DNA from 3 places in the Erwinia sp. HR93 genome. Region 1 is predicted to be linked to each of the others. Evidence: predicted binding sites of a transcription regulator. Region 1 holds the regulator's gene; each other region holds the start of a gene.
The links. The regulator ArgR, encoded in region 1, controls arginine synthesis, uptake and breakdown. The targets are predictions, from matches to a motif close to ANTGAATAAAAATACANT.

Region 1 (3,279 bases):
GATGATGCGGTTAATAAAGGCGCTCGCGTGCTCACCGGAGGAAAACCGCACTCGAAAGGGGGGAATTTCTGGGCGCCAACGGTATTGGCGGACGCCAGCGATGATATGGCGCTGGCTCAAGAGGAAACCTTTGGTCCCGTAGCCGCCTGCTTTCGATTTACCAGTGAGGAAGAAGTCATTAAGCGTGCCAATAATACGCCCTATGGCCTTGCCGCCTATTTTTACACTCAGGACATATCGCGGATTTTCCGCGTTTCCGGGCAGTTAGAAAGTGGGATGGTCGGAATTAACGCCTGCACGGTCTCGACGGAGCTCGCTCCTTTTGGGGGAGTGAAGGCGTCCGGATTGGGGCGTGAAGGATCGGTGCTGGGGCTTGAAGAATATATGGAGGTGAAAGCACTGCACTGGGGAGGCCTTTCGTAGCGCTTCTCTGGTTAAATTTACCTGAGGTCAGAGAGGCATAAAAAAGCCCCCGCGGATGCGGGGGCAAGTCGTCGGACACGACGACGAGGGTTTATTTGTAAAGCTGTGCAGTTGCGTGCCAGTTACTGCCTTGATGTAATTCAGTGATAAGGTAGCCGTTAGCGCCTTCCTTTTCGGCTTTATGCGCCAGTTCGCTGCGAATAGCCATCGGTGAACCGCCCACGTGGGAAACCGATACGCTGCCCATGGCCTGCATTTGTTGCGCATCCTGATTACTTATGTTTTTTACCGCGGCATTAGCGCCAAAAGACAGGGCAAATGTGGTTGCCAGCCCGAAAGCGGCGAGCGTGAGTATTATATTTCTCATTATCTCTACCCCTGAAACAAAAGGCACAGCGCAACCCATCGAGGGTTAGCGCTGGTGCCTAAAACCAATTTGGTCAAACGGCATTATTTATAAAGCTCTGCTGTCGCATGCCAGCTCCCGCCCGTACGAGCTTCGATAATTCGATAGGCAGATGCGCCCTGCTCATCCGCTTTTTTGCTCAGTTGCTGATTCATATCCATTGGCGTGCTACCTATTTGACTCACTGAAACAGTCCCTATTGTCTGGCGTTCTTGCGCTTGATCGGCATTAATAGAAGTAGCTGCGAAAGAGCCAAATGACAGCATAGATAATAGGCTAAGAGCGACAATATTAGTTTTAGTATTCATTATTTCACCTCGTCGAATTCTTTTGTTTTGGGTCACGATGTGTGACCTTCATCACGAAAACGAGTATACACTAATAACTGTAAAAATTAATACCACGCTAACTATAATCAATGAAACTTTATGCTAATGAAATGGTTTTTTTATTCCATTGAGTTATTAAAAATTCGTATTTATTGTGAAAGGAGATTGGTTTGCTTTTTAAATCAATATGATAAGTCAATTTAACTATTTATGCGTTTGTTTTAGGTATTAAAAGCCATTAATGGAATTAATGATGGTGCTTTTATCTGGTCAGAGTGGTTTCAATAGTGTTGTATTGGGTGGTGGGCGCAGGGCGCACCCGCGCATGACCGGAATAGGGGATTATTGGGTAAAGATGAGTCAGGGTCGCTAACAATGGATTAAAAAGATAAGTCTGACGGTGAGTAGTGTTAGCGTCCTGCAGGTTTATAGCTCCTGATCGAACAGGACCAGAATAGCTTCGTGGAGTTGTTGCACTGTAAAACCGCGAGATGGCGTGGTGAAAATAGTATCGTCACCGGCAATCGTACCGAGAATGCCTTCCGCTTTCCCCAAAGAATCAAGAAGGCGAGCGATAAGCTGTGCTGCGCCAGGGCTGGTGTGAATCACTACCACCGCGTCGTTGTAGTCGATATCTAAAACCAGGTTTTTTAAGGGACTTGAGGTAGTGGGGACGCCTAATTCAGCCGGAAGGCAATATACCATCTCCATTTTGGCATTGCGTGTACGCACGGCGCCAAATTTGGTGAGCATGCGAGATATTTTTGATTGATTGATATTTTCAAAACCCTGCTCCTGCAGTGCCTGAACTATCTCGCCCTGAGAGCTGAATTTTTCTTCTTTAAGCAGCGCTTTAAACGCTTTTACTAATTCTTCTTGTTTAGCAGAAGTGCGCATAAATGGTCACCTGTCTGGCTGTCATGCAGGATAATACTATGCATTTAAGTGAATTTTTATGCAAATTAAATGCTGTGGCCAAATTTAAAATTATTTTATAAAAGCGCGTAATTCTATCAGAAATTGTTATCGAGAAACATGTCTATATCACAGCATATAAATATCCTTAAAAGTAAAATATATGTTATCAAAATGATGTTGTTTGGTTGGTTGTGTGGGTGTAATGTAGCTACCTGTCATTATTGATTGCGGGTAGCTCCGGCATGACTGAGCGGAATATAAAGAGGCGATTGCATATCTAAGCTATTGGATATGTTTACATAATAATTATGGAGTGATTGTAATTTTCGGCATCCTGAATTATGGTCGCCCGCTACGCAAAACCCGCATAACTTCGCTAACTATAATTAAGGAGTTTAGGATGAAAGTTGCAGTCCTCGGTGCGGCTGGCGGTATTGGTCAGGCGCTGGCGCTTTTATTAAAGACCCAATTGCCTTCAGGTTCAGAACTCTCACTTTATGATATCGCGCCCGTAACTCCAGGCGTGGCGGTGGATTTAAGTCATATCCCTACCGATGTTAAAATTCAGGGTTTTTCCGGCGAAGATGCGTCTCCCGCGCTGCAGGACGCTGATATTGTCCTGATCTCTGCAGGCGTCGCCCGGAAGCCGGGCATGGATCGCTCTGATTTATTCAATGTGAACGCGGGCATCGTAAAAAATCTTATTGAGCAGGTTGCAAAAACCTGTCCAAAAGCCTGTATTGGCATTATTACCAACCCCGTAAATACCACCGTGGCCATTGCTGCAGAAGTGCTGAAAAAGGCCGGTGTGTATGACAAAAACAAATTGTTCGGCATTACCACGCTGGACATCATCCGCTCTAATACCTTTGTTGCCGAACTGAAAGGTAAACAGGCGTCTGAGGTTAATGTCCCCGTTATTGGCGGGCATTCGGGCGTGACGATTTTGCCTTTACTGTCTCAAGTTGCGGGCGTCACGTTTAGTGAACAGGAAGCGATAGATTTAACTAAACGAATCCAGAACGCGGGAACGGAAGTGGTTGAGGCGAAAGCCGGAGGAGGCTCTGCTACGCTATCAATGGGACAAGCGGCGGCACGTTTTGGTCTGGCGCTTGTGCGAGCATTGCAAGGGGAAGCGAATGTGGTTGAGTACGCTTATGTAGAAGGCGATGGCAAATATGCCCGCTTTTTCTCTCAGCCTTT
Region 2 (3,279 bases), 190 kb from region 1:
CGCCGTATTGGCCAGGTTAAGGAACTGGCTGAACGCGCGGGCTACCGGCAATAATTCATCGTTAGAGAGATTTTGTAAGGTGGTAAGTAGCGCCTGGCGGTTGGTTTCATTGCCTGCGCGAGAGGATTTCGATAACTTGCGGATAGTTTCTACTCGTTCGAGAATTGTGTCTCCCAGCGCGCTTCGAATTGTCTCTCCGAGAAGTTTACCGAGCATACTGACATTGCTTCGCAAAGCGGAATATTGTTCGTTCATATGGCCCCAGACACCCTTTACCCGTGAATTCGGAAACCGCAGCCCGCGGTTTAACGTTATCGCTTTTATTCATTTTCCTGTTGCCCTGAAGGGGCATTGCCGTCTTTTATAAAGCCATGTAACACCGGATTCGTCAATGAGGGCGAAATCGCTTCAGCATAAGAACGAGGAAGATTTATGGCGCGAACGTCGATATCAATTTTACTCATCGACATTCGCTGAAAAAGCGTTAGCAAGCTGAGAAAAATTAATGCCAGCAAAAATGGTGTATCACCTGTGTGAGCAGCTCGCGGGTGGGTTTAATAAAGCGTGTTTCCAGGTACTCGTCTGGCTGATGGGCCTGATTAATGGAGCCCGGGCCGAGTACCAGCGTAGGACAAATCTCCTGAATAAACGGCGCTTCAGTGCAGTAGTTTACTGCGCCTGCGCGCGCGCCCAGCAATTTTTCTACCACTTGCACCAGTTTGCTATTCGGTGGGCATTCGTAGCCTGGAATCGGTGGATGTAATTCAGACAGGGTAAGGCGCCCGGGCCAGCGCTCGCTTACCGGTGCTAAGGCCTCAGCAAGTAATCCATCCAGTTCGCTCAATGTCATCCCCGGCAGCGGGCGAATATCCATGTGCATTTCACAGCAGGCGCATATTCGGTTTGAAGCATCGCCGCCGTGGATATGCCCCAGGTTGAGCGTCGGGTAGGGCACGGTAAAAGCGTCAAAACAATAGCGTTCTTTTAATGCGTCTCGCAGCGCCAGAACCGGCCCGATGGCGGCATGCATCAACTCAATAGCGTTGACGCCGCGTTCGGGATCGCTTGAATGGCCGGATTCGCCCAGGATGCGTATCGCGGTAGAAAGATGGCCTTTATGCGCGCGAATAGGCTGCAGCGATGTGGGTTCGCCGATAATGGCGCATTCCGGGCGCAGTGTACTGGTTGAGGCAAAATAGCGTGCACCGGCCATGGATGTTTCTTCATCCGCAGTGGCCAAAATATACAGCGGTTTTTTAAGCGCCCGCACATCGATATCGCGCAGGGCATCCAGAATAAAAGCAAAAAAGCCTTTCATATCGGCGCTTCCCAGCCCGTATAGCTTATTGTCGTGCTCCGTGAGTGTAAAGGGATCGCGCGTCCAGCGTCCGTCGTCAAAAGGAACGGTATCGGTATGCCCGGCCAGGAGTAGACCGCCGTTTCCACTGCCTGCGCTTGCCAGCATATTGAATTTATTACGCGTATCTGGCACGGGCTGCACATCAACCTCGAAGCCTAAGTCGTTAAACCACCCTGATAGCAGCTCAATGAGCGGTGCGTTGCTCTGATCTAATGCGGCTTCCGTTGCGCTGATAGAGGGAGTGGCGATGAGCGTGCGATAAATTTCGATAAAAGGCGGTAATTGTTTCTTCACGGTTGACAGGCCCCATGACTCAATGTTTAATAAAAATTCATTTATAGTGAATAAAAATACATGATGCAGCTGGCAATAAAAAGCGTATTCATAAAGGGTGATACACTTCGGTGCCTTATGGTTAGCCTCCTGTGCGGTACCAGCGTATTTTTTCTGATGAGAAAAGGTTTAGCTTAATGTTGAATACACTAATTGTAGGCGCAAGCGGTTACACCGGTGCGGAACTGGCCGCTTATGCCCATCGTCACCCCTCTATGAACATAACCGCTTTAACGGTATCCGCGCAAAGCCAGGATGCAGGGAAAAATATTTCCTCTTTGCATCCGCGGTTAAAAGGCTGCGTAGATCTACCGCTGGTGGGCGTGGATGACATCGCTCCGCTTGCTGCCGACGCGGATATCGTATTTCTGGCAACGGCGCATGAGGTAAGCCACTATCTTGTACCGCAGTGTCTGGCAGCCAATTGTGTAGTATTTGATTTATCCGGTGCTTATCGCGTTAACAATGTCGAATTTTATCCGAAATATTATGGTTTTACGCATCAGCACCCTGAGCTCTTAGCCCAGGCGGTATACGGGCTGGCGGAGTGGTGCAAGCCCGAACTTAAAGAAGCGCAGTTAATCGCGGTACCGGGATGTTATCCCACCGCCGCCCAGTTAGCGCTGCGTCCGCTCCTTGAGGGCGGGCTGTTAGATAGTCGCCAGCGCCCAGTTATTAATGCCGTGAGTGGGGTAAGCGGGGCGGGGCGCAAAGCTGCGCTTGGCAATAGTTTTTGTGAAGTCAGCCTGCACCCATACGGAATCTTTACGCATCGTCACAGTCCGGAAATCGCAACGCATTTAGGCACGCCGGTGATCTTTACGCCGCATTTGGGCGATTTTGCGCGCGGTATTCTGGAAACAATTACCTGCCGTCTTGCCGCTGGCGTTACCCGCGAGCAGGTAGCGCAGGCATATCAGGCCTGTTATCGCGATCGGCCGCTGATAAGGCTGTATGACGAGGCTTTCCCGGCGCTTAACAATGTGGTTGGGCTACCTTATTGCGACATTGGTTTTGCCGTAGACGGGGAGCATCTGATTGTCGTCGCGGCGGAAGATAATTTACTAAAAGGCGCGGCCGCTCAGGCTATCCAGTGTGCCAACATTCGTTTTGGTTTTGCGGAAACTGAGTCTCTGATTTAAGCGACGGGGGAACGATGAGTCCATTAATTATCAAATTAGGTGGCGTGCTTTTGGACAGTGAAGACGCGCTAACCCGCCTGTTTGAGGCGCTGGTTGCCTGGCGCAGCGATCGGGCGCGCCCGCTAGCGATCGTTCACGGCGGTGGCTGCGTAGTCGATGAGCTAATGAAAAAGCTGGCATTGCCGGTACAAAAAAAGAATGGGCTGCGTATCACGCCGGCGGATCAGATTGACATTATTACCGGCGCTCTGGCCGGAACGGCAAATAAAACTCTGCTAGCCCGCGCAAAACGACATGGCATCCAGGCCGTTGGCCTGTGCCTCAGCGATGGCGATAGCGTTAAGGTTACGCAATATGATGATGAGCTTGGCCACGTAGGTCGCGCGCAGCCGGGTGCGTCAGCGCTGCTAAGCGGCTTACTGGACGCAGGCTTTTTACCAATAG
Region 3 (3,279 bases), 1.8 Mb from region 1:
TTGATTAACCAGCGAGAAAGGTTGTTTAAACTTGCCGTCTTTATACTGCTGGCCCCGATCGGTGGGTTTAGAGCTACAGGCAGCCAGCATCACCAGCACGGCGCTTGTTAAGATTGTTCTGACCCAGGTTCCTTTCATTACATTCTCTTTATTAATAGTTACCGCGGCATGCTTCAGCAAGATAGCAAACGCGACTTGTGATGGAAATGCGTAAGCCAGTTACAGCCTATTAACGTACAGAAAAAAAGCGCTCCTGGGGGTTATTTAAGCAAACGCAAAGGAAAACCCGCAGTTCCTTCAGAAAAGGGTTGCATCAATGCGTCAGGAGAGTATATTGCGCATCCACGGACGCGGGGTGGAGCAGCCTGGTAGCTCGTCGGGCTCATAACCCGAAGGTCGTCGGTTCAAATCCGGCCCCCGCAACCAATTAAGCGCATTAGCGCGAACAATATAAGCAGTAATGACGGACGCGGGGTGGAGCAGCCTGGTAGCTCGTCGGGCTCATAACCCGAAGGTCGTCGGTTCAAATCCGGCCCCCGCAACCAACGTCAACAACAGGCACCCCATCGGGTGTTTTTTTGTTCTTGCGCCCGTTATTTCCCGGCCATCGGCGCTTCCCTGCGCCGCATATATTCTCTTTAACTTCTACGTACGCGCGCGGCGCCGCTGGCAAAATAGGCTTTTATTCCTTTTAATATTGATTCCGCCACCTGCTGCTGAAACGCGGCGGTACGCAGCTTGCGCTCTTCTTCTACGTTACTAATAAACGCAGTTTCAACAAGAATAGACGGTATCTCCGGCGCTTTCAGCACCGCAAAACCAGCCTGCTCGACGCTGTCTTTATGCAGGCGATTAATCCCACCCATATGATCCAAAACCGCTTTGCCAAACTTTAGGCTATCGGTGATAGTCAGCGACTGAACCATATCGAACATCGTGTGATCCAAATAGCGATCCCCGCTGCGGCTCACACCGCCGATAAGATCCGACGCGTTCTGCGTCTTCGCTAAATACCGGGCGGCGGTACTGGTCGCTCCTTTAGTGGACAACGCGAACACGGACGAGCCGTGCGCTGAACGATCGGAAAACGCATCCGCGTGAATGGATACAAACAGATCGACACGCTGCTTGCGCGCTTTTGCAACCCGCACTCCGAGAGGAATAAAAACATCTTCATTGCGCGTCATGTAAGCCTGCATATTCGGCTCTTGCTCAATAAGCGCTTTTAGGCGGCGGCCAATTTTCAGCACCACGTCTTTTTCATGGGTTTTATATTTGCCCGTCGCGCCAGGATCCTCACCGCCGTGACCGGGGTCTATCATAATACTGATTGGCCGGTCGCGCCCGGCTTTGCCCGGCTTAGGCCCTTGTTCAGCCTGAGGAATTTTATCCAGCGACCCCTTATTATAATCTTCCAGCAGAGCCAATAATGGGTCTTTCTCACTGTCGCTATTCGCAGGATACAAATCCATCACCAGGCGTTCTTTGAATTCAGCAACGGGTTTGAGCGCAAACAAATGCGGTGCGACATCCTGCTTCAACTCAAATACCAGGCGCAGCGTCTGCGGGCTAAATTGCCCGACCCGAGCCGATTTAATGTACGGATCGTCCGGATGGACAAGATTTCCCAATTTCTTTAACACGGAATTTAACTGTACGCCGTCAATATCCACCACCAGCCGCGCGGGGTTACTTAACGCAAACTGTCGATACTTAAGCTGATGCGTGGATTCCAGCGTAACGCGCGTGTAGGTTGACGCAGGCCATACGCGCACAGCAATAATTTGGCTATCCGCGGCCAGACCAAGCGGGCTGACGCTTAATAACCACATGGCCCCCGCTCCCTGCAACAAACGGCGACGGCTAAACGAACTGGCTTCCGACATGCTTCTCCCGAGGAAACGATAAGAAATAACAATAATAACTTCAGAATAGCGACCGAAAACTTTAACCAAAGCCGGGCACACTGTCACCCGCAAAAGGGTAAACATCCAATAATGTGTGGAAAAAAACGTGTTAATAATACGTTAAACATGATGAAAACTTTCGCTTGCACCCACCCCTAAAAAAGAATAAAAATACAAATATTATGAATATTAATTCAACAGGCACGCATCATGCTGGAGAGAAATACCGAGCTAGTAGAGGGTTTTCGCCATTCAGTCCCTTATATCAACGCTCATCGAGGCAAAACCTTCGTTATCATGTTAAGCGGTGAAGCCATAGAGCATGAAAATCTATCATCAATCATTAGCGATATAGGATTATTACATAGCCTCGGCATCCGCCTTGTCGTGGTTTACGGCGCTCGCCCGCAAATCGACGCTAACCTGGCGGCGCACGGCTATAATCCTGTTTACCATAAACACACGCGGGTTACGGATGGCAAAACCCTGGAGCTTGTCAAACAGGCGGCGGGATTATTGCAGCTAGAAATTACGGCGCGTCTCTCAATGAGCCTGGGCAACACACCGCTGCAGGGAGCGCATATTAATGTAGTCAGCGGCAATTTCATTATCGCTCAGCCCTTAGGCGTGGACGACGGCGTGGATTACTGCCACAGCGGACGCATACGTCGTATCGATGAAGACGCTATCGCTCGTCAACTGAATAATGGCGCCATCGTTCTGGCCGGCCCTGTCGCCGTTTCCGTTACTGGCGAAAGCTTTAATCTAACTTCTGAAGAAATCGCCACCCAGCTTGCCATTAAACTTCGCGCAGAAAAAATGATTGGGTTCTGTTCCTCTCAGGGCGTTACCGACAGCGACGGACGTATACTCCCCGAACTTTTTCCCAATGACGCCCAGCAGCATGTCACTCGGCGTGAGGCCGAAGGCGATTACCACTCTGGCACCGTGCGTATGTTACGGGGTGCCATTAAAGCCTGCCGCAGCGGCGTCAGACGCTGCCACTTAATAAGTTACCGTGAGAACGGCGCACTGCTTCAGGAACTGTTTTCCCGGGATGGCATCGGTACCCAAATCGTGATGGAGAGCGCGGAGCAAATTCGCCGGGCAACCATCAATGATATCGGTGGAATACTGGCGTTAATCCGTCCTCTGGAACAGCAGGGCATTCTGGTACGCCGCTCGCGCGAACAGCTGGAAATGGAAATTGATAACTTTACTATTATTCAGCGCGATGGCATGACAATTGCCTGCGCGGCGCTTTATCCTTTTAGTAGTGAAAAAATTGGCGAAATGGCCTGCGTCGCGGTGCATCCGGATTATCGAAGCTCCTCACGCGGCGAACTTTTGCTAGAGCGTATCGCCGCCCAGG

Region 2: argC (N-acetyl-gamma-glutamyl-phosphate reductase) is a predicted target of ArgR. The motif match lies at 1,700-1,717, and genes of this name have one in related genera.
Region 3: argA (amino-acid N-acetyltransferase) is a predicted target of ArgR. The motif match lies at 2,068-2,085, and genes of this name have one in related genera.

What each region holds. Positions count from the first base shown of each region.
Region 1 covers NZ_JAXUDP010000001.1:323,497-326,775, reverse strand. The annotation lists gene SFA31_RS01550 (NAD-dependent succinate-semialdehyde dehydrogenase) at 1-423, shown strand, start outside; gene SFA31_RS01545 (YdgH/BhsA/McbA-like domain containing protein) at 515-790, opposite strand; gene yhcN (peroxide/acid stress response protein YhcN) at 874-1,137, opposite strand; gene argR (transcriptional regulator ArgR) at 1,585-2,055, opposite strand; gene mdh (malate dehydrogenase) at 2,477-3,279, shown strand, end outside.
Region 2 covers NZ_JAXUDP010000001.1:509,118-512,396, reverse strand. The annotation lists gene ppc (phosphoenolpyruvate carboxylase) at 1-255, opposite strand, end outside; gene SFA31_RS02400 (hypothetical protein) at 321-464, opposite strand; gene argE (acetylornithine deacetylase) at 503-1,654, opposite strand; gene argC (N-acetyl-gamma-glutamyl-phosphate reductase) at 1,831-2,835, shown strand; gene argB (acetylglutamate kinase) at 2,850-3,279, shown strand, end outside.
Region 3 covers NZ_JAXUDP010000001.1:2,123,441-2,126,719, reverse strand. The annotation lists gene mltA (murein transglycosylase A) at 1-138, opposite strand, end outside; tRNA gene SFA31_RS09910 (tRNA-Met) at 350-426, shown strand; tRNA gene SFA31_RS09905 (tRNA-Met) at 469-545, shown strand; gene amiC (N-acetylmuramoyl-L-alanine amidase AmiC) at 639-1,886, opposite strand; gene argA (amino-acid N-acetyltransferase) at 2,115-3,279, shown strand, end outside.